DNA from 4 places in the Nocardioides sp. WG-D5 genome. Region 3 is predicted to be linked to each of the others. Evidence: riboswitches for the same ligand, from Rfam matches in the RefSeq annotation. Region 3 holds a riboswitch; each other region holds the start of a gene.
What was found. Region 3 has a riboswitch for cobalamin ahead of ACWZJV_RS05825 (ABC transporter substrate-binding protein). Riboswitches for the same ligand answer to the same signal wherever they lie in the genome.

Region 1 (5,238 bases), 170 kb from region 3:
ATCGATGTAGATCGGCTCGGAGCTGACCGCGGGTTTGAACATAGAGGGCCCGGTAGATCGTCTCGTGACTCACCCGTCCCATCCTCGCAGCCGGATCGGCACCGGGGTGATCGGTGCGCAGCACCGCCGCGATCAACCCGGGTGACCAGCCCTGGTCCATCCAGGTCTCGATCAGCCGAGACAGTCGTGGGTTCGCGGCCAGCTTGAACTCCTTGGGACGCCGGCGGCGCTGGTGGGCTGCCCGATGAGCCACCTCACCGCGATAGACACCATCGTGGCCGGTGTTGCGGGCGACCTCGCGGCACACCACCGACCTATCCCGCCCGATCACCGCAGCGATCTTGGCCTGCGACCACCGATCAGCCAGTCCTGCAGCGATCACCGCACGATCCTGGGCGGTCAAACAACGACGCTGACGGCCTGCACGGTCGGTACCGGGGACACTCGGGTCACTCTGTAGCACTGTGCCCAGCCCACCCCGTAACGCACCCTGCTCAAGTGGAATCGGCACTGGGCAAGCCTGATGCCACCACAGCACCGCGGTCGGTTTCGCCACGCCGACCACATCAGCAGCCCGCCGTGCCGACATACCCGCACAGATCAGATCCACGACTCGAGAACGACACTCCTGTGAAAAGGGCTTCCCCGTCGGCATCACAACGCTCCTTCAACTCAGCGTTGCTTCGACCGGTTGAGTCCACCGCCTTCACAAGGTGTCATCGTCTAGTAAAGGGCGCGCGCTGTAGGCCCACTGCACCACCGTGCGCTGGGGCGCCCAGCCGCGGAAGGTGCCGATCGTGTCGACGGACTCCACGGAGATCCGGGTCAGCTCGCCGCCCAGCTCGGCATGCTGTCGCGCCAGGAGCTGCTCGGTCTCCAGCGTGACGCCGTGGACGACGAGACGACCGCCGGGGCGGAGGGCGGCGAGGCAGGTGTCGAGGACGCCGGGGCGGGTCGCGCCGCCGCCGATGAAGATCGCGTCGGGGGAGCGGAGGCCGGCCAGGGCGTCGGGGGCGCGGCCCTCGACGACGGCGAGGCCGGGTACGCCGAGGCGGGCCGCGTTGCGGGCGATCCTGGCGGCCCGCTCGGGGCTGGCCTCGATGGCCGTCGTGGTGCAGGAGGGGTGGGCCCGCATCCACTCGATCCCGACCGAGCCGGCGCCGGCGCCGACGTCCCACAGGTGCGCCCCCGGAGTGGGTGCCAGTCGGGCCAGGGCCGAGGCGCGCAGATCGCGCTTGGTCAGCTGGCCGTCGTTCTCGAAGACGTCGTCCGGCAGGCCCGCAGCCCAGCCGAGAGAGGGCGCGCCGACGCACTCGATCGCGACGATGTTGAGCCGCGGTGACTCGCCCGCCCAGGTCGAGGCCGTCCCCGTTCGTGCGCTCTCGGTCTCGGCGCCAAGCTCGCCCAGGACGGTCATCGTCGACGCGCCGAACCCGCTCGTGACCAGCAGGTTCGCGAGATCGGCCGGGGTCGACCCGTCGGAGGAGAGGGCCAGGATCCGGCGGCCGGGGGCGAGCTCACGGGCGACCAGCGACGCGTCGCGGCCGACCAGACTCACGGCCACGCACGACTCGGCCGGCCAGCCCATCCGGGCGCGGGCGAGGGCGACGGAGGAGACGGTCGGCTCGATGCGTACGTTCGCTGCTCCGAGCAGGTCGATCAGGGTCGTGCCGATGCCGGAGACCAGCGGGTCGCCCGAGGCCAGCGCGACCACGGGGACGTCCGCCGGCAGCGACTCGAGCAGGGCCGGGAGCCCCTCGCGCAGCGGCGAGGGCCAGGGCTCGCGCCGCTGGCCGGGGACGTCGGGGACGAGGTCGAGATGACGCTTGCCGCCGAGGAGGGTCGCGGCGTCCTGGATCAGCTGCTGGTGACGTACGGGGATCTCGTCCCAACCCCCGGCACCGATGCCCACCACGACGATCATGAGGCCAGACGCTACAGTGACCGCACAGGCGCGAGGTGCCCCGACTGCCCAGTCATCGGCTCGAGAGGAGAGCTGGTGAGGACGGTGGGACGGGAGAATCTGGGAAGCCGGTGAGATTCCGGCACAGGCCCGCTGCGGTGAACCGAGCCCCACACGGGGGACTCGGCAAGTCCGAAGACCGGCCCCGCGTCCATCCATCCAACGCGATAGGGAGCGGGAGCCTCTCATGCCGGTGCACTATCCATTTTCTGCCGTCCTCGGCTGTCAGGCGGACGACCTCGACGACATGGGCCTCGCGCTCGTGCTCACCACGATCTCCCCGGAGATCGGCGGGGTCCTGGTCCGTGGCGAGAAGGGGACCGCGAAGTCGACGGCCGTACGCGGCCTGGCGGCCGTGCTGCCCTCGATCTCGGTCTATGCGGGGGACCGGTTCTCGATCGATCCCGCCGACCCGTCCGCGGAGTCGCCGGACGGGCCGTTCGGGTCTGCCGCGGTCGTGGAGAGCCGGCCGGTGCGGCTGGTCGAGCTCCCGGTCGGTGCCACCGAGGACCGGGTCGTCGGCTCCCTCCATCTGGAGAGCGCGCTGTCGCGCGGTGCGGTCGAGTTCGAGCCGGGGCTGCTCGCCCGGGCCCACCGCGGCCTGCTCTACGTCGACGAGGTCAACCTGCTCCACGACCACCTGGTCGACCTGCTCCTGGACGCGGCCGCGATGGGCCGGGTCTCGGTCGAGCGCGACGGGGTCTCGGTCGAGCACGCCGCCCGGTTCGTGCTGATCGGCACCATGAACCCCGAGGAGGGTGAGCTGCGCCCGCAGCTGCTGGACCGCTTCGGGCTCACCGTCGAGGTCGCCGCTCCTCGCGATCCCGCCCTCCGGGCGGAGGTCGTACGCCGCCGGATGGCCTTCGACCTGGACGCTCCCGCGTTCGTCGAGCGCTATGTGGCCGCCGAGCGTGACCTGACCGCCCGGGTCTCCGCCGCCCGTGCGCTGGTCGGGAAGGTCCGGCTCACCGCACCGGGGCTGCTCAAGATCGCCGAGGTCTGCGCGGCCTTCGAGGTCGACGGGCTGCGCGCCGACATCGTCACCGCCCGCACCGCGGTCGCCCACGCGGCCTGGGCCGGGCGCTCCGAGGTCACCCGCGAAGACATCCGCCGGGCCGCACTCCTGGCCCTTCCGCACCGCCGCCGTCGCAACCCCTTCGACGCTCCGGGGCTCGACGAGGACCTGCTCGACCGCATCCTCGGCGACGAGGAGCTGCCGCCGGAGCCCCCGGAGGGTGGGCCTTCGGATGGCTCGGACAGCGAAGACTCTGTTGGTCTCGACACGCCTCCGCCTAGCGGCTCCGGCGGCTCGACCGACGCGGAGGACGGTTCGACCGACGCGGAACCCCCGTCGGTCGAGCCCGCGAGCGAAGCGAGCGGTGTCGAGACCAACACAGCCGATGACGCACCCGACCAGGCCCAATCTCCTTCCGGCGTCGCAGGCGAGTCCGTCACCGCCGCCGCCCCGGCCTACCGCCCCCGCCTCCTGACCGTCACCGGCCTGGGCACCGGCCGCACCGGCGGCCGGAGCAAGGCGATCGGCAGCAGCGGCCGCCGGATCGGCGCGAACACCAGCGTCCGCGGCTCGCTCCACCTCGTCGAGACGCTCAAGGCGGCCGCGGGCAAGCAGGCCGCCCGCCAACGTACGTCCGCGAAGGTCGAGCTGCGGATCGAGGACCTCCGCACCGCGGTCCGTGAGGGTCGCGAGGCCAACCTGGTGCTCTTCTGCGTGGACGCGTCCGGGTCCATGGCCGCGCGCAAGCGGATGGCGCAGGTGAAGGCTGCGGTCCTCTCGCTGCTCCTCGACGCCTACCGGCGCCGCGACAAGGTCGGGATGATCACCTTCCGCGGCGAGGGCGCCGAGCTGGTGCTGCCGCCGACCGGGTCGGTCGACCTCGCAGCCGCCCGTCTCGACGAGGTGCCCGCCGGAGGACGTACGCCGCTGGCCGAAGGTCTCCTCGAGGCCGCCCGCGTGCTGCAGCGCGAGCACCTGCGTGACCCCGATCTGCGGCCGCTGCTGGTGGTCGTCACCGACGGTCGCGCCAACTCGTCCCGAAAGACTGCGCAGACCCACGGCAAGGACGCCGTCCGCCGCTCGCAGCAGGCCGCCGCGTACGTCGCCGGCCTGGGCGTCACCACCGTCGTCATCGACTCCGAGAGCGGACCGATGCGGCTCGGGCTGGCGCGTCAGCTGGCCGAGCACCTGGGCGCCGAGCACGTCCCCGTCGCCGAGGTGAGCGCCGAGGCTCTGACGTCGGCCGTCCACGGGTTCACCGGATCGACCATGGGAAGGGGCGCTGCCTGATGCCGAAGGGACAGCCGCTGAACGTACCCGACGACGGGCTCACCACCCGCCAGCGCCGCAACCGGCCGCTGGTGATGGTCCACACCGGTCCCGGCAAGGGGAAGTCGACCGCCGCGTTCGGCCTCGCGCTGCGCGGGTGGAACCAGGGCTGGCGGATCGGGGTCTTCCAGTTCGTCAAGTCGGCCAAGTGGCGCATCGGCGAGCAGACCGTGCTCGAGCGCCTCGGCAAGCTGCACGAGGAGACCGGCGAGGGCGGACCGGTCGACTGGCACAAGATGGGCTCCGGCTGGTCCTGGAGCCGCAAGCAGGGGGACGCCGAGGACCACGCCGCGGCCGCCGCCGAGGGCTGGGCCGAGATCAAGCGGTGCCTGGCCGACGAGCGCTACGACCTGCTCGTCCTCGACGAGTTCACCTACCCGATCAAGTGGGGCTGGGTCGACGCCGCCGAGGTGGCCTCGGTGCTCGCCGAGCGGCCGGGGCGCCAGCACGTCGTCATCACCGGCCGTGACGCCGATCCCGCCGTGCTCGAGGTCGCGGACCTGGTCACCGAGATGACCAAGATCAAGCACCCCATGGACGCCGGGCAGAAGGGCCAGAAGGGTATCGAATGGTGACCCTGCCCCGGCTGGTGGTCGCGGCTCCCTCGACGGGTTCGGGGAAGACGACGATCGCGACCGGGCTGATGGCGGCGCTGCGTGCCTCCGGGACCGTCGTGAGCGGTCACAAGGTCGGCCCGGACTACATCGACCCCGGCTACCACGCGCTCGCGACCGGACGCCCGGGCCGCAACCTCGACCCGCACCTGGTCGGCGTCGAACGGGTGGTGCCGCTGCTGCTCCACGGTGCCGCCGGGGCCGAGGTGGCGGTCATCGAGGGCGTCATGGGCCTCTACGACGGCCGCCTCGGCACCGACGGCTTCGCCTCCACCGCGCACGTCGCCGCACTGACCTCCTCGCCGGTCGTCCTGGTC
Region 2 (5,238 bases), 160 kb from region 3:
GGTCGAGCCGACGTCGTGAGGGACGAACGACGTCGTGTCGAGACCAACACAGTCCCCTCGAGGTCGACAGAGGACTGTGTTGGTCTCGACACGCCTCCGCCTAACGGCTCCGGCGGCTCGACCAGCGGGGGCGGCTCGACCAGCGGGGGTATCCGATGAGGCTGCTGATCCTGGGCGGGACCGGGGAGGCTCGGGACCTGGCGGCACGGCTGGTCGAGGAGGGGGTGGCGGTCACCTCCTCGTTGGCGGGCCGGGTGGCTCGGCCGCGGCTGCCGGTGGGGGCGGTGCGGATCGGCGGCTTCGGAGGGGTCGAGGGCTTGAGGGGGGCTCTCGACCACTTCGACGCCGTCGTCGACGCGACGCACCCGTTCGCGCGCGGCATCTCGGCCAACGCGGCCACGGCCTGCGCGCAGACCGGGCATCCGCTGCTCCGGCTGGAGCGGCCGGGCTGGCCGGCGGACCCGTCCTGGACCTACGTCGACACCCACGACGAGGCCGCCGCGCTCGCCTCCGGTCTCGGGAGGCGTCCCTTCATCACCGTCGGACGCCAGGAGCTGGCCCGGTTCGTCCCGGCGCTCGCGGGCCACGAGGCTCTGGCCCGCGTGGTCGACCCGCCCGACCTCGACCTGCCCGAGCCCTGGACGCTGCTGACCAGCCGTGGCCCCTACGAGATCGAGGGCGAGCTCGCGCTGATGCATGAGCACCGCACCGACGTGCTCATCACCAAGGACTCCGGCGGCACCTTCACCTGGCCGAAGATGGCCGCGGCCGCCGAGCTCGGCGTGCCCGTCGTGGTCGTACGCCGACCCACCGCCGCCGACGGCGTCCGCACCGTCGACGACGTCGCCGAGGCGGTCGCCTGGGTCCGGAGCCTCGGATGAGGGTGGTCGTCGGGATGTCGGTGACCGACGTCGACCGCCGCCAGGACCTGCTCGGTTGGGCCGGCGAGCTCGACGCGAGCCTCGCCTTCCTGCAGATGGGCGGCCCGTCCCTCTCCGCAGAGCTGACCCGGCTCGCCGACGCCGGTGCGGAGACGATCACCCTGGCCGGGGTCAGCCTCGGCCCGCTCGCCCCGGGCCACTCCTGGCTGCGCCGGATCGCGGCCCACTGGTGGCGCGAGCGCGCGGGCGAGCCTCCCACGATCCAGGTGGCGACCGCTCTGGCGACCACGCGTGACGAGCTCGCCGAGGTGCTGGCCGAGACCAGACCGATCACCGGCACCGAGCCCGGGCTCACCTCCCCCGCCTGGGAGCGGGTCCCCGGCCACGTACGTCAGGTGCTGATCTGCCGCGGCCCGCGCTGCACCGCGAAGGGCTCCGAGGAGGTGGCCAGGGCGGTCGTCCTGGGCGCGATGGAGGCCGGTCTCGGCGACGACGACCTGCTGATCACCCACACCGGCTGCCAGTTCCCGTGCAACCAGGCGCCGGTGCTCAGCGTGCAGCCCGACGACGTCTGGTACGGCAACGTGGAAGCGGCCGCCGCCCGGGTGATCGTGCGCGATCACCTGGACGGCGGCCGTCCCGTGGAGGCCTACCGCCTCCCCCGCTAGCTCACAGGCTGGCGGCCAGGGCCTTGCGTTCCGCGACAGCGCGCTCTGCCGCGTACAGACGAATGACCAGTCCGGTCAGTGCCACTCCGAGCACGCCCCACATCGTGGCGAGCGTGATCAGCGAGGCCCGGCGGAAGAACCACAGCGTGTCGGCCGGGAAGTCCCCGACCTCGTTGACCGTCGTGAACAGCTCTCCGGCGACGACCATCACGGCCAGGTAGGCCGCGGTCGCGCCGACGACGGCGAGGTAGGTGCCGAACCGCCCGCGCAGCCGCACCGCGGCGTACGTCACGACCACCGCCGCCACGACCGAGAGGGCCTGGAAGGCGAAGTAGACCGCGGTGCGTACGCCGATGGTGTCGCCGCTGCCGACCGCCGGCGGGGTCGCCGGGTATTTGAGGAACGGCACGAGTGCGACCGCGACGAACCCGATCAGGGTGACCAGCGCCGTCGACTGGCCCGGCGTGAGCCGTCCCAGACGACCCAGCGTTGCCGCGGCGACCAGCCCGACGATGCCGCCGAGCGCGACGCCGACCGCGAGGGTGCCGGTCAGCAGCCCCCAGGTGCTCTGGTTGGTGCGGGAGACCTCGGCGGCCTCCTCCTCGCCCTCAGCACCTTCGGCGGCATGCGAGTGCGAGTGTCCGTCGCCGCCGGCCTCCTCCAGCGCGATGGCAGCACCGACCTGCGGCTCACCGACGGCGTACGCCACCAGGAAGGTGGCGACTCCGGCGAGGAGGCCGGCTAGGAGGCCGCGTACGAGAAAGGCACGCGGGCTCATCAGTGGCAGGGGTAGCCGAGCAGGTGACGACCGTCGTGGACCCACTCGTGGATCAGGGTGCCCGACGGGATCGAGACGGCGCCCTGGTCGGCGCTGATGAAGAAGAGCGCCAGGAGACCGAGCAGACCGAAGAAGAGCGCCCAGGGGGCGAGCTCACGGAGCGGGATGGTGGGCAGATCTGCGCCGGCGACCGGCGCCACAGCGTGCTGCGACATATGTCCTCCTCAGGGATACCTGCGTCCCTGTTCGTTGGGGTTGGACGGACATTCGGGTCTGACTCCACCGCCGCGAGGCGGTGTCACAGTAGCGCGACTGTGCCGGAGTTCCACCGGCTTCCTCATGTCCGTTGGCGGCATCATGCCACGTCGGGACGCTGGCCGCACCCACAGCGTTCCATGGAGTCGGCGAAACACAAGATCTAGGAAGTTGCATTGGTGTAATTCCCGCATATAGTGGTGCCCGCAGCTGGTTCTCCCACCTCGGCGACGAGGCGGGAGAGGCAAGAGGGAACCCGGTGCGAGTCCGGGACTGCCCCGCAGCGGTGAGTGGGAACGACCGCCGTCACGAAGCACTGGGAGCAAGCCGGCTCCTGGGAAGCGACGGCCACTAGGACCGAGCACGAGACGCCCACGAGTCCGAAGACCTGCCAGTGCCCACCTCATGGTGGGGTCCGCGACCTCGAGGGAAGGTCAGGGGATCGAGCGCGTACGACGCCGTCCTCTCCTGCCCCGGCACGGATGCACGAGACATCCAGCGGGCCGCGGGGCCCGCCTGAACAAGGGGGGTATGGGCTTGATCGACACCGAGGGTCTACCGATCCGCACCGAGAAGTCGGCGTACGTCTTCGACTATCCGATGGCCGAGGACCTGGCCAAGAAGCAGCGGAGCATCTTCTGGACCGCCGAGGAGATCCCGGTCGAGAACGACAAGCAGGACTTCCTGGTCAACATGACCGACGCCGAGCAGGCTGCGGTCAAGACGACGCTGAAGCTGTTCACCATCTACGAGCTGATCCTCGGCGGCGAGGTGTGGGGCGACCGGCTCTTCCACGCGTTCCCGCGGCCCGAGATCCAGATGATGACCAACGCCTTCTCCTTCGCCGAGCTGAACATGCACGCGCCGTTCTACGCGAAGCTCAACAAGACGCTGATGATCGACACCGAGGAGTTCTACGACTCCTACAAGAACGACCCGGTGCTGGCCGAGCGGATCGCCTTCGTGTGGGACGCCATCGCCGACGAGGACCTGCTCTACGCGCTGAGCGTCTTCACGCTGATGGAGAACTGCGTCCTCTACTCCAACTTCGCCTTCCTCAAGCACTTCCAGTCCGGTGGCAAGAACCTGCTGCAGAACGTGATCAGCGGCATCAACTTCTCCGCCCGCGACGAGAACCTGCACGCCACCGGCGGTGCCTGGCTGTTCAACACGACGCTGGACGAGTACGCCGCGACCGTCCCGGCCGACAAGTTCGAGGCCGAGCGCGACGACCTCTTCGCCCGCGTCCGCGGCGTCGCCGAGCACCTCTACGCCCACGAGGCCCGGATCGTGGAGATGCTCTTCGCCCACGGGCCGATCACCGGCATCGAGCAGGCCGATCTGGAGGCCTTCGTGCGCTCCCGCATCGACATGACCCTGGAGAACATGCGGATGGAGCCGCTGTTCGGGGTCGAGACCAACCCGGTCGCCGAGTGGTTCTACGCCGGCATCAACGGCACCCAGTTCCACGACTTCTTCCAGGTCACCGGCAACGAATACAACCGCAACATCGGCGAGACGGAGTTCGAGTTCTGATGAGCAGCACCAGCTGGGAGGCGCTCTCCGCCGAGCGCAAGGCACTGCAGGACGAGGGCACCGTGCCTGCCTTCATGACCACCGCGGGCTACGCGATGTTCAAGGCCAAGTACACCGTCGCGGACCAGAGCGTCCGCGAGCGCTACGAGACCATCGCGGCCACCGCCGGCGGGCTGGCCGACGAGATGTACCCCCGCGAGGACGGCGTCTCCTGGACGGAGCCGTTCTTCGAGGCGATCTGGAACGGCTGGCTCTCCCCCTCGACGCCGGTGCTGTCCAACCTCGGCACCGACCGCGGCCTGCCGGTCTCGTGCGAGGGGTCCTACGTCGAGGACTCGGTCTGGGGCTTCTACGAGACCCTCAAGGAGGCCGCGATCCTGTCCCAGAACGGGTTCGGCACCTCGGCGTACCTCGGTGACGTCCGGCCGCGCGGCGCGAAGTTCAGCGACAACGGCAAGGCCAACGGCGTGGTCCCGGTCTTCTGCAACTTCGTGGAGATGACCAACCAGATCAGCCAGGGCGCCACCCGCCGCGGCTCCTGGGCGGGCTACCTGCCCGTGGACCACCCGGACTTCTACGAGCTCGCCGACCTGATCTTCCGCGAGCCGGCCAACAAGAACGTCGGCTGGATCTTCAGCCAGGCCTTCATCGACCGGATGCTCGCCGGCGACAAGGACGCGCTGGAGCGCTACCAGCGGGTGCTGAAGATCCGGGTCGTGCTGGGCAAGGGCTACATCTGGAAGGTCGACACCGTCAACGCGGCGCAGACCGAGTCCTACCAGGCCAACGGCCTGGCCAACAAGGCCTCCAACCTGTGCTCGGAGATCACCCTCTTCAGCGACGAGGACCACTCCTACACCTGCGTGCTCTCCTCGCTGAACCTGTCGACCTACGACGAGTGGAAGGACCAGGACACCGCGTACGTCGCGACCGTCTTCCTGGACGCGGTCGCCGAGGCGTTCCTGCGCAAGGCGCGTACCATCCGCGGTCTGGAGCGGGCGGTGCGCTACACCGAGAAGGCCCGCAGCCTGGGCCTCGGCGTGATGGGCTACCACGACTACCTGCAGAAGCAGCGGGTGCCGTTCGAGTCGGACAAGGCGGCAGCGCTGAACAAGGACAT
Region 3 (5,238 bases):
TGCCAGGGTGTCGAGGGTCGCGGCCTTGACCTCGAGCCGGGCGGCCCAGTCGGCGGCCGAGCGGTTCTCGATGCCGGTGCTGATCAGCCCGGTGCGGGCGAGCCGGCCGCTCGTCGGCAGGGTGATGTTGCGCGAGATCGGCGCGTCCAGCACGAGGCCGTGCTGGCGGCGGTCCTCGGGCACGAACGCCAGCCCCATCTCGATGGCGCGTCGCGGGTCGCCCGGCGGCACCGGCCGCCCGTCGAGGATGACCTCGCCGCTCTCGTAGGGGTCGACGCCGAAGATCGCCTGGGCGACCTCGCTTCGTCCGGCGCCGACGAGGCCGGCCAGGCCGACGATCTCGCCCTCGCGGACGGTGAGGCTGATGTCCTGGAACAGTCCGGTGCGGGTGAGGCCCCTGACCTCGAGCAGGGGCTTGCCGACGGTGGCCTCGAGCTTCGGGTAGAGGTCGGAGACCTCGCGCCCGACCAGCCGCTGGACGATCTGGTCCTCGGTGACCGCGGCGATCGGGTCGGTGGAGATGTAGGCGCCGTCGCGCATCACCGTGATGGTGTCGCACAGCGCGAACACCTCGTCGAAGCGGTGCGAGATGAAGACGACGGCGCAGCCCTGGTCGCGCAGCGTGCGCGCCACGGTCATCAGCCGCTCGACCTCGTTGCCCGACAGGGCCGCAGTCGGCTCGTCCATGATCAGGACCTTGGCGTCGAGGGAGAGCGCCTTCGCGATCTCGATCAGCTGCTGGTCGGCGATCGAGAGGCCCTCGGTCGGGCGGTCGGGCTCGATCGGCACGCCGAGCCGGGCGAAGAGCTCGACGACCTCGGTGCGCATCGCGGCACGGTCGATCCTGCCCCAGCGGTTGGTCGGCTGGCGCCCCATGAAGATGTTCTCGGTGACCGAGAGGTCGGGGAAGAGGGTCGGCTCCTGGTAGATGACCGCGACTCCGGCCTGCTTGGCCTCGGCGGTGTTGCGGAAGTCGACATGCTCCCCGGCGAGCAGGTAGTCGCCCGCGTCGCGGCGGTAGAGCCCGGCGACGATCTTGACCAGCGTCGACTTCCCGGCTCCGTTCTCCCCCACGAGCGCGTGGATGGATCCGGCCTCGACCCGGAGGCTTCCAGACCGGAGGGCGCGTACGGGGCCGAACGACTTGGCCACGTCCCGCAGCTCCAGTGCGGCGGGTGTGTCCGGCATGGGCAGCTCCTCGAATTGAAAGGTTTCAAGCCTGGTTTACGCTAGTGATGGCAATCACATACGTCAACACTCTTCGGCCGCTAATTTGAGCGAGGTTCGGACTTTGTCGTCAGACCGGCACGACGCCCACCCACATCCAGGCGGGAATCCTGCCGCGTCAGACCGCGTTCAGAGACCCATGCACGCACTCTGGGTATGGGCACATCCGCACGCGTCGTCGCTCAACGGACGGCTGCAGGAGGCGGGCCGGAACGCTCTCGTCGCGGCCGGCTGGACCGTCGACGAGATCGACCTCTATCGAGAAGGTTTCAATCCACTTCTGGTGGAGCGGGGCGAGGCCGACGTACGCCGCCACCAGGACCGCCTGCGGGAGGCCGATCTGCTGGTCGTGCAGTTCCCGCTGTGGTGGTATTCGGTGCCGGCCATCCTGAAGGGCTGGATCGACCGGGTCTTCGAGTCGGGATTCGCCTTCGACGTACCGGATCCGGAGACCGGCAAGCCCCTCAAGTACGGCAAGGGCGGCCTGGCCGGCAAGCGCGCGCTGACCATCGTCACCGCCGGCGATCGGGCCGCGACCCTGGGCCCGCGCGGGATCAGCGGCCACATCGAGGACGTCCTGTGGCCGCTCCTGCACGGCACGTTCTGGTACACCGGGATGGACCCGCTGCGCCCCCACCTGATCACCGACGCCGACACCGTCGACACCGAGGCGATGGCGCGGATCGAGGCCGATCTGAGCGTACGTCTCGAGGGCGTGATGACCGAGCCGCGGATCGCCTACCGGCCGATGGTCGAGGAGCAGTACGACCACACCATCAAGCTCCACGACTCGGTCGCGCCCGGAGAGGACGGGCTCCGCGCCCACCGTGAGGGCTGACGGGCCCGCCTGCTACGGTCTTCGGGCCAGCCGCTCGGGACGTAGTCCCGGCACGGGAACCCGGTGAGAGCCCGGGACTGACGCGCAGCGGTGTGGGTGACGGACGGGACACTGTGCCACTGGGCCCTCGGGCCTGGGAAGGCGTCTCGCGCCGGTCGATCCCGAGTCCGAAGACCTGCTGGCCCTGCAGCAGACCGCTGCCGGTCAGCACGGGCGACGCGTACCAGCCCGCGACCCGCTCGAGGACCGACGTGCACCTGTCCCGCACCATCCGAACGACCCTGGCCCGAACGATCGCCGTGAGCACCGCTCTGGTGCTCGGCGCCGCCCTGACCGGCTGCGGAGCCGATCAGCCCGCCGACGCGCAGAAGGCGGCCGCCGGGACCGCCGGCTTCCCACTCACGATGACCAACTGCGGGCGCGAGATCACGCTCGATGCACCACCCGAGCGGGTCGTCTCGCTCAACCAGGGCTCCACCGAGATCCTGCTCTCGCTCGGCCTCGCCGACCGGATGGCCGGCACCGCGGTCTGGACCGACCCGGTGCTCGACTCGCTCGCCGAGGACAACGAGCGCGTGCCGCGGCTCGCCGACAACTGGCCCTCCTACGAGCGCGTGCTGGAGACCGAGCCCGACTTCATCACCGCCTCCTTCATCAGCACCCTCGGAGAGGGCGGGGTGACCACGCCGGAGGACCTGGAGAGGCTGGGTGTCGGCTCCTACCTCTCCCCTGCCGAGTGCCTCAAGGACAACGAGGGCGACGACGACGGCACCCGTCTCGACCCCCTCGAGATCGAGACGATCTACCAGGAGATCACCGAGCTGGCGCGGATCTTCGGCGTCCCCGAGCGCGGCGAGCAACTGGTCGCCGACCTGTCCCGGCGCCTCGAGGCCGCCGAGAGCAAGGCGCCGGCGGGTGAGGTGAGCGCGATGTACTGGTTCGCCAACTCCGAGTCGCCCTACCTGGCCGGTTGCTGCGGCGGCCCAGGCATCATCGGCCGCGCTCTCGGCATCGAGAACGTCTTCGACGACACGACCGACGAGTGGCCGCAGATCAACTGGGAGACCGTCGCCGAGCGCAACCCTGACGTCATCGTCTTGGGCGACCTGACCCGCAAGAGCCAGACCGCCGAGACCGCCCGCGCCAAGATCGACTATCTGAAGAACAACCCGGTCACCGCGCAGATGGACGCGGTGAAGAACGACCGTTTCGTGACGCTGTCCGGCGCCGAGCTCAACCCCTCGATCCGCACCGTTTACGCGGTCGAGAACGTCGCCGACCAGCTGGCCGCTCTCGGCCTCCGCTGATGGCGGTCCGCGCACTCCCTCGCGCCGGTGTCCTGCTGGCCCTGGCTCCCCTGGTGGTGGTCGCCTCGGTCGCGGGCGCCATCACCGTCGGACCCTCCGACCTGAGCATCGCCGACGTCTACGGTGTCGTCGCGGACCGGGCCGGTCTCGGGGCCTCCGACCTGACCCTGCTCCAGCAGAGCATCGTGTGGGACCTGCGGCTGCCGCGTACGTTGCTCGCGGGGATCTGCGGGGCGGGCCTGGCCATCTGCGGGGTCATCCTGCAGTCGCTGCTGCGCAACCCGCTCGCCGACCCGTTCGTGCTCGGCATCTCCTCGGGCGCCTCCACCGGAGCGGTCTCGATCGTCGTCCTCGGCATCGGGTCGGGCGCGGTCGGGCTCTCCACCGGGGCCTTCGTGGGCGCGCTGGCCTCGTTCGCGCTCGTGCTGCTGCTCGCCTCCCTCGCCGGGGGCACCACCGACCGGCTCATCCTGGCCGGCATCGCCGCGACCCAGCTCTTCTCGGCACTCACCTCGTTCATCGTGTTCACCGCGGCCGACGCCGAGCAGACGCGCGGGGTGCTGTTCTGGCTGCTCGGGTCGCTCTCCTCGGCGAGCTGGACCGACGTGCTCGTGTGCGGGGTGATCGTGCTCGGCGGGCTGCTCTGCTGCGTTCTCGGGGCGGGATGGCTGGACGCGTTCGCGTTCGGCAACGACGCGGCGGCCTCGCTCGGCGTCGACGTCGCGCGCATCCGGGCGGCGCTGCTGGTGCTGACGGCGCTGATGACCGCCGTCATCGTCTCGACGTCGGGAGCGATCGGCTTCGTCGGGCTGGTCCTTCCCCATCTCGCCAGAGCGCTCGTCGGGGTCGGACACCGGCTGCTGCTCCCCGCCACCGCGCTGCTCGGAGCGATCTTCCTGATCTGGGTCGACACCGCGGCCCGGACCGTGATCGACCCCGAGGAGCTCCCCGTCGGGGTGGCGACCGCGCTGGTCGGGGTGCCTGCCTTCGCACTGGTGCTGATGAGGGCACGCCGATGACCGCGCTCGAGGCCGGCCGGGTCAGCTGGGCGCCTCGTGGCCGACTCGTCGTCGATGACGTGTCCCTCCAGGTCGAGGACGGCGCCACCGTCGGGCTGCTCGGGCCCAACGGGTCCGGGAAGTCCTCGCTGATCCGGATCCTGGCCGGGCTACGCCCACCGTCGTCCGGAGAGGTCCTGCTCGACGGCAGCCCGCTCGCCGGCATGTCCCGGCGTCATCTCGCACGCCGGCTCGCGGTCGTCGAGCAGGAGCCGGCGACCAGCCAAGACCTCCGCGTACGCGACGTCGTCGCCCTCGGCCGGATCCCGCACCGCCCGGCCTGGGCGCCCGACAGCGCCCAGGACCGCGCCGTCATCGAGGAGGCCGCCACCCATGCCGGCATCGCCGACCGCCTCGAGCAGCGCTTCTCGACCCTGTCGGGCGGCGAGCGGCAGCGTACGCAGATCGCCCGGGCGCTCGTCCAGGAGCCGGAGATCCTGCTCCTGGACGAGCCGACGAACCACCTCGACGTACGTCACCAGCTGGCGCTGCTCGCGCTGGTCCGCCGGATGCCCACGACCTGCCTGGTCGCCCTGCACGACCTCAACCTCGCCGCCGCCTACTGCGATCAGGTCTTCGTGCTCGCCGAGGGCCGCGTCGTGGCCGGAGGCCCGCCCGCCGAGGTGCTGACCGAGTCCCTGATCGCCGAGGTCTACGGCGTCCGCGCCCGGGTGCACGACGACGAGGGCCTCGTCATCCGCTTCCTCGGTCCGGTCAGCGCCTAGAGCTGCGAGTCGTAGACGCGTACGTAGTCCACGACCATGCGCTGGGGGAACTGGGTCGTGCCGTCGGGGTTGCCGGGCCAGTT
Region 4 (5,238 bases), 180 kb from region 3:
GTCCGCCGCGCCAGGACCGGCACCGACGAAGTGGACCGTCCGACCGGGCACCTGCTGGCCGGTCACTGGACGAACCTCGGCGTCCAGACCTGCCCGGCCGGGGTCACCCGGGTCGAGCTCGCCCCCACGATGACCAGGCACTTCATGTCTATGGAGTCCGGATCGAGCTCTCCGAGGGTGGTCACCGTCAGCGACTCCTCGGCCCGGCCGACGTCTCGCCCGACGATGACGACGGTGTCGGGTTTGCGCTGCTCGAGGAGTACGTCACGAGCCAGGCCGATCTGCTCGGTGCGCGAGCGCGACGCGGGGTTGTAGATGGCCAGCACCAGGTCGGCGGCGGCAACCGCACGCAGCCGTTCCTCGATGACCGACCACGGCTTGAGCCGGTCGGAGAGTGACATCACCGCGAAGTCGGCGCCGACGGGAGCGCCCGCACGCGCGGCCACCGCCTGGACGGCGCTGACGCCGGGCAGCACCCGGACACGTACGCCGGCATAGGCCGGGTCAGAGGCCGCCTCGAACACGGCGGAGGCCATCCCGAAGACACCGGCGTCGCCGCCGGAGACGACGGCGACCCGCTCGCCCGCGAGCGCCAGGTCCAGGGCGTGGCGGGCTCGGTCGACCTCGACGGTGTTGCCCGACGCGTGCCGCCGCAGCCCCTCACGCTGCGGCACCCGGTTGACGTACGGCGCATAGCCGACGACGTGGCCGACCTCGGCCAGCGCCGCGCTCACCTCGGGCGTCAGCCACCCGTCCGGCCCCGGCCCCAACCCGACGACGAGCACCTCCCCGGCCTCGGGGGCCTCGGACGTCTCGGACGCATCGACGGGCTCGGCCGCCGAAGACTCCTCCGCCGCAGACTGCCGCAGACGGCCTGCCGCGGCCGAAACAGGCGCCGTGTCCCCGGGCACCACGATCAGCGAGAAGTAGGGCACCGAGGACGGGTCCACATCGGCCACCGGCAGCCAGCGCTCCTCGGGCTGCGAGGCACGCTCGACGTACCAGGCACCCTCGAGCCGGCCGGCCGCGGCCAGCGCGGAGCGGACCGCCGGGAAGGTCCGGCCGAGCTTCATGATGATCGCGGCCTCGGTGTCGGCGAGACGCCGGGCGAGCTCGGGCTCGGGCAGGGTCCCGGGCAGCACGGTGAGGACGTCGGTCTGGCGCACCAGCGGCGTCGAGACGGCGGCGGTCGCGGCCGCGAAGGCCGGGACGCCCGGCACGACGGAGGTCTCGTAGACCTCCTTGAACCGGTCGTGGAGATACATCGAGGAGCCGTAGAAGAGCGGGTCGCCCTCGGCGAGCAGGACCACGTCACGGCCGGCGTCGAGGTGGGCGGAGAGCCGGACCGCGCAGGACTCGTAGAACTCGGCCATCGCCCCGACGTAGCCACCCGGGTGCGAGGTGGTGCCGGTGGTGACCGGGTAGCGCAGCTCCTCCTCGACCGCGTCGGCCGGGATCAGCGAGGAGGCGATCCGGCGGGCGTGGGACTGCTTGCGCACCCCGGCGTGGTAGGCGATCACCGGTGCCGCGCCGATCAGCCGGGCGGCCTTGAGGGTGATCAGCTCGGGATCGCCCGGGCCGATGCCGACGACGGTGAACCGTCCCAGAGCCTGCTGAGTGCTGCTCATTCCTGCTCCTGGGCGAGTGCGTTGAGTGCGGACGAGGTCATCGCAGAGCCGCCACGGCGACCACGGACGGTGACGTAGGGGATGTCGATCCCGTGGTCGTCGGCGAAGGAGGCGAGCGCCTCCTTGGACTCGGCGGCGCCGATGAAGCCGACCGGGCAGCCGACGATCGCGGCCGGCCGCGGACCGCCGTCGAGGATCGTCTCGAGCAGGTGGAAGAGCGCCGTCGGAGCGTTGCCGATGGCGACCACGGCGCCCTCGAGGTAGGGCTCCCACAGCGACAGCGCGGCCGCGGTGCGGGTCGTCCCCCAGGCCCGGGCCAGCGCCGGGACGCGGTCGTGGCCGAGCATGCAGAGCACCTCGTTGTCGCGCGGCAGCCGGCTGCGGGTGACCCCGGTGGCGACCATCGTCGCGTCGCACAGGATCGGCGCCCCGGCCTCGAGCGCACCACGCGCGGCCTTCACCAGACCGGGGTGGATGACCAGGTCGGAGGCGAGGTCGACCTGTCCGCTGCCGTGGATCATCCGCACCGCGAGCCGCTCGGCGTCGGCGGGCACCGCGGAGAGGTCGGCCTCGCGCCGGATGGTCGCGAAGGAGTCGACATAGATCGCCGGCCCCTGGTCGATGTAGTCGTAGCGCCGGGTCGGGCGCACCTGCGGCGCCGGCACGAGTACGCCGCGCCACGGCGTCACCACGACCGCCGGCGCCCGCTCCACCAGCGCCTCGACGGCAGCCCGGTCCAGGGCTCCGTCGGTGGCGGCGACATGCTCGCCCCCGGGCACCTCGCCGAACGCCAGCTCCGCGGCCGGCGCCGGCACCCGGTCGTCGGCCTCGACCGGCTCGACGAGCGGGCCGCCGAGCTCGGAGACGTGCCAGGCAGCCGACGGCCCCTCGCCGCGTACGTCCAGGAAGCGCGAGGCGAGCGCGACCAGCCGGGAGGCGGCCTCGGCGAGCGGCACGACCGGTCCCCACGAGTCGCCGACCCGCAGCTGACCCTCAGCGTCCGAGAGCGCCACCAGACCGAGGTCGCACTCCCGCGCGACCAGGTCGCCGCGACCGTCGTCGAGCACGAAGAGGAACCGCCCGGGCAGCGCCGCCAGCCGGGGCGAGGCGCACAGCAGCCGGTCCAGCGAGGCGGCCACGCCACGCAGGTCGGCCCGGCCGCCGGCGAGCCCGGTCTGCGGGGAGACCATCACGTTGCGTACGAGCTCGTGGGTCTGCGCCGGCACCAGACCGGTCGCCTTCAGCGCGGTGAGCACCTCGCTGGGCAGCGCACCGTCGACGGCGGGCAGGCCGCGTACCTGCAGGTTGGCACGGCCGGTGAGGTAGACACGGCCGTCGCCGTAGGTCTCGGCGACGGAGACCAAGGAGAGCAGCGAGGCCGACGAGACGGAGCCGCCGATCAGGCGCAGCCGCACCAGCAGGCCGTCGTCGGCCGGCCACGGACGGCCGACTCCTGGGCACCGGTCGGATCGGACTCGGGACATCGCCACACCTGCTCTGGTCAGGTGCCCTTCCGCGGGGCACGTGGTGACCTGGCGGCGGGCGCCGCCAGAGCCAGCAGGTCTTCGGACTCGGAATCGATCGGTGCGGGACGCCTTCCCGGAGCCAGGCTCCAGTGGCTGCCCCTCCCGGAGGAGGTGCGTGTACCGCCCGTCATCCTCACCGCTGCGCGTCAGTCCCGGACTCTCACCGGGTTCCCTGACCCCATCAGGCATGGAGTACGACTGGCAGGGCGAGACTACCCACTTGCGGACACGGCGCCGAATTGCTCGCCCTGCGGCGGTGGTCTGTGCCAGTGTTCGGCTACTCGGAACCTTCCACTCGACTTCGCACAGATGGAGTCCCCCGTGACCGGATCGGCTCGTCGGAAGCTGTTCGTTCTCGCGCCCGTCTCCGCGCTGGCGCTCGGTCTCGCCGCATGCGCCACGACGTCGGAGTCGAAGGTCGCGATCGGTCTCGTGGTCCCCACCTCCGGCGCCCACAAGTCGATCGGCACCGACATGTCCCGCGGCTTCCACCTCTACCTCGACCAGCACGGCGGCAAGCTCGGTGGCCGGCTGGTCGACGTCATCGAGGCCGACGAGGGCGAGCGGGTGAAGACCGGGGTCGCCGCGGTGACCAGGCTGATCGAGGACGAGGAGGTCCAGGCGGTCGTCGGGCTGGTGGGCTCGGAGACGGCGCTCGCGGCGAAGGACGTCGCGGAGGGCAGCGAGACACCGCTGATCGTCACCGGCGCCGGGGCCGACCAGTTCGCCGACGGCTCCGACTACCTGTGGCGTACGTCCGTGGCCAACGCAGACCTGGGCGGCGCGCTCGGGGAGGCGGTCGCGCAGGAGACCGAGCGGGGCGCGGCGTACGTCATCGCCTCCGACGACGCCGCCGGCCACGAGTCCTCCGACGGCTTCATGATCGCCTTGGAGGCCGAGGGCGGCGGCATCGCGGGACAGGGCTACACGCCGGCCGACGCGACCGAGGACTGGTCGAGCCTCTTCGCCAAGGTGAAGAAGTCGGGCGCGGACGCGATCTATGCCGCCTACGCCGGGAAGGAGGCCGAGGCGTTCGTGAAGCAGTACCGCGACTCCGGCCTGGCCCGGAGCACCCCGCTCTACGGTCCCGGCTTCCTCACCGAGGGCGACGTGCTGTCCACCCTGGGCGGCGACGCGACCGGGGTGCGGACGGTGCTGCACTACAGCGACGCGATGGACTCGCTGACGAACGCCGCCTTCGTGAAGGACTACCGCGAGAAGTACGACGCCACCCCGACGGCCTACTCGGTGCAGGCCTACGACGCCGCGGCCGCGCTCGACAAGGCGCTCGAGCTCTCCGACGACGTCAACCGCAACGAGATCGCGGACTCCCTGGGATCCGTCGGCACGATCGTCAGTCCCCGGGGGAACTGGACCTTCGACCCCAACCACAACCCCGACCAGCCCTACTTCCTGCGTGTGGTCAAGGGCACCGCCGACGGCCCCCGCAACGTCGTGCTGCAGAAGATCGCCCCAGCCGGAAGCTGAGGCGATCTGCTGCACCTCAGCGATCGGCCTCGATCAGCTCGTGCTCCAGGTCCTCCTCCTTGCGGCGGAGCACGATCGACCCGGCGAGCGCGAGCAGCAGCGCGACGTAGACGACGATCGCGAACGGCGACTGCACCAGCGTCAGCCAGTCCCCCTGGGCGATCTGCAGGGCCGAGCGCAGCTGCCGCTCGAAGATCGGCCCGAGGATCAGCCCGACCACCATCGGCGCCACCGGGTAGCCGTAGCGGCGCATGAAGAAGCCCAGGATGCCGAGCACGAGGAGCACGATGACGTCCTGCGGGCTGAAGTGCACCGCGAAGGCGCCCAGGGCCGCGAACAGCAGGATGCCGGCGTAGAGATAGTGCCGCGGGATCTGGAGGACCTTCACCCACAGCCCGACCAGCGGGAGGTTGAGCACCAGCAGCAGCACGTTGCCGATGTAGAGGCTCGCCACCAGCGGCCAGACCAGGTCGCCGTGGTCCTTGAACAGCAGCGGCCCGGGCTGGATGTTGTAGTGCTGCAGCGCCACCAGGATCACCGCGGCCGTGGCCGAGGTCGGGATGCCGAGGGTCAGCAGCGGCACGAGCACACCGGCC

Region 1: linked by a shared signal. The riboswitch ahead of ACWZJV_RS06715 (VWA domain-containing protein) and the one ahead of ACWZJV_RS05825 (ABC transporter substrate-binding protein) in region 3 are both predicted to bind cobalamin.
Region 2: linked by a shared signal. The riboswitch ahead of ACWZJV_RS06685 (ribonucleotide-diphosphate reductase subunit beta) and the one ahead of ACWZJV_RS05825 (ABC transporter substrate-binding protein) in region 3 are both predicted to bind cobalamin.
Region 4: linked by a shared signal. The riboswitch ahead of ACWZJV_RS06755 (nitrite reductase) and the one ahead of ACWZJV_RS05825 (ABC transporter substrate-binding protein) in region 3 are both predicted to bind cobalamin.

What each region holds. Positions count from the first base shown of each region.
Region 1 is NZ_CM132928.1:1,369,401-1,374,638, reverse strand. It holds gene ACWZJV_RS06725 (IS30 family transposase) at 1-655, opposite strand, end outside; gene cbiE (precorrin-6y C5,15-methyltransferase (decarboxylating) subunit CbiE) at 707-1,924, opposite strand; cobalamin riboswitch at 1,993-2,126, shown strand; gene ACWZJV_RS06715 (VWA domain-containing protein) at 2,151-4,268, shown strand; gene cobO (cob(I)yrinic acid a,c-diamide adenosyltransferase) at 4,268-4,882, shown strand; gene ACWZJV_RS06705 (cobyrinate a,c-diamide synthase) at 4,876-5,238, shown strand, end outside.
Region 2 is NZ_CM132928.1:1,359,957-1,365,194, forward strand. It holds gene ACWZJV_RS06660 (cobyric acid synthase) at 1-159, shown strand, start outside; gene ACWZJV_RS06665 (cobalt-precorrin-6A reductase) at 156-881, shown strand; gene ACWZJV_RS06670 ((2Fe-2S) ferredoxin domain-containing protein) at 878-1,549, shown strand; gene ACWZJV_RS06675 (CbtA family protein) at 1,551-2,327, opposite strand; gene ACWZJV_RS06680 (CbtB domain-containing protein) at 2,327-2,542, opposite strand; cobalamin riboswitch at 2,776-2,992, shown strand; gene ACWZJV_RS06685 (ribonucleotide-diphosphate reductase subunit beta) at 3,114-4,118, shown strand; gene ACWZJV_RS06690 (ribonucleotide reductase N-terminal alpha domain-containing protein) at 4,118-5,238, shown strand, end outside.
Region 3 is NZ_CM132928.1:1,195,595-1,200,832, forward strand. It holds gene ACWZJV_RS05815 (sugar ABC transporter ATP-binding protein) at 1-1,188, opposite strand, end outside; gene ACWZJV_RS05820 (NAD(P)H-dependent oxidoreductase) at 1,367-2,065, shown strand; cobalamin riboswitch at 2,076-2,262, shown strand; gene ACWZJV_RS05825 (ABC transporter substrate-binding protein) at 2,365-3,372, shown strand; gene ACWZJV_RS05830 (FecCD family ABC transporter permease) at 3,372-4,391, shown strand; gene ACWZJV_RS05835 (ABC transporter ATP-binding protein) at 4,388-5,155, shown strand; gene ACWZJV_RS05840 (glycoside hydrolase family 16 protein) at 5,152-5,238, opposite strand, start outside.
Region 4 is NZ_CM132928.1:1,377,305-1,382,542, forward strand. It holds gene cobM (precorrin-4 C(11)-methyltransferase) at 1-66, opposite strand, end outside; gene cobJ (precorrin-3B C(17)-methyltransferase) at 63-1,628, opposite strand; gene ACWZJV_RS06750 (precorrin-8X methylmutase) at 1,625-2,233, opposite strand; partial or broken gene ACWZJV_RS06755 (nitrite reductase) at 2,921-3,112, opposite strand; cobalamin riboswitch at 3,168-3,371, opposite strand; gene ACWZJV_RS06760 (ABC transporter substrate-binding protein) at 3,476-4,642, shown strand; gene ACWZJV_RS06765 (tripartite tricarboxylate transporter permease) at 4,659-5,238, opposite strand, start outside.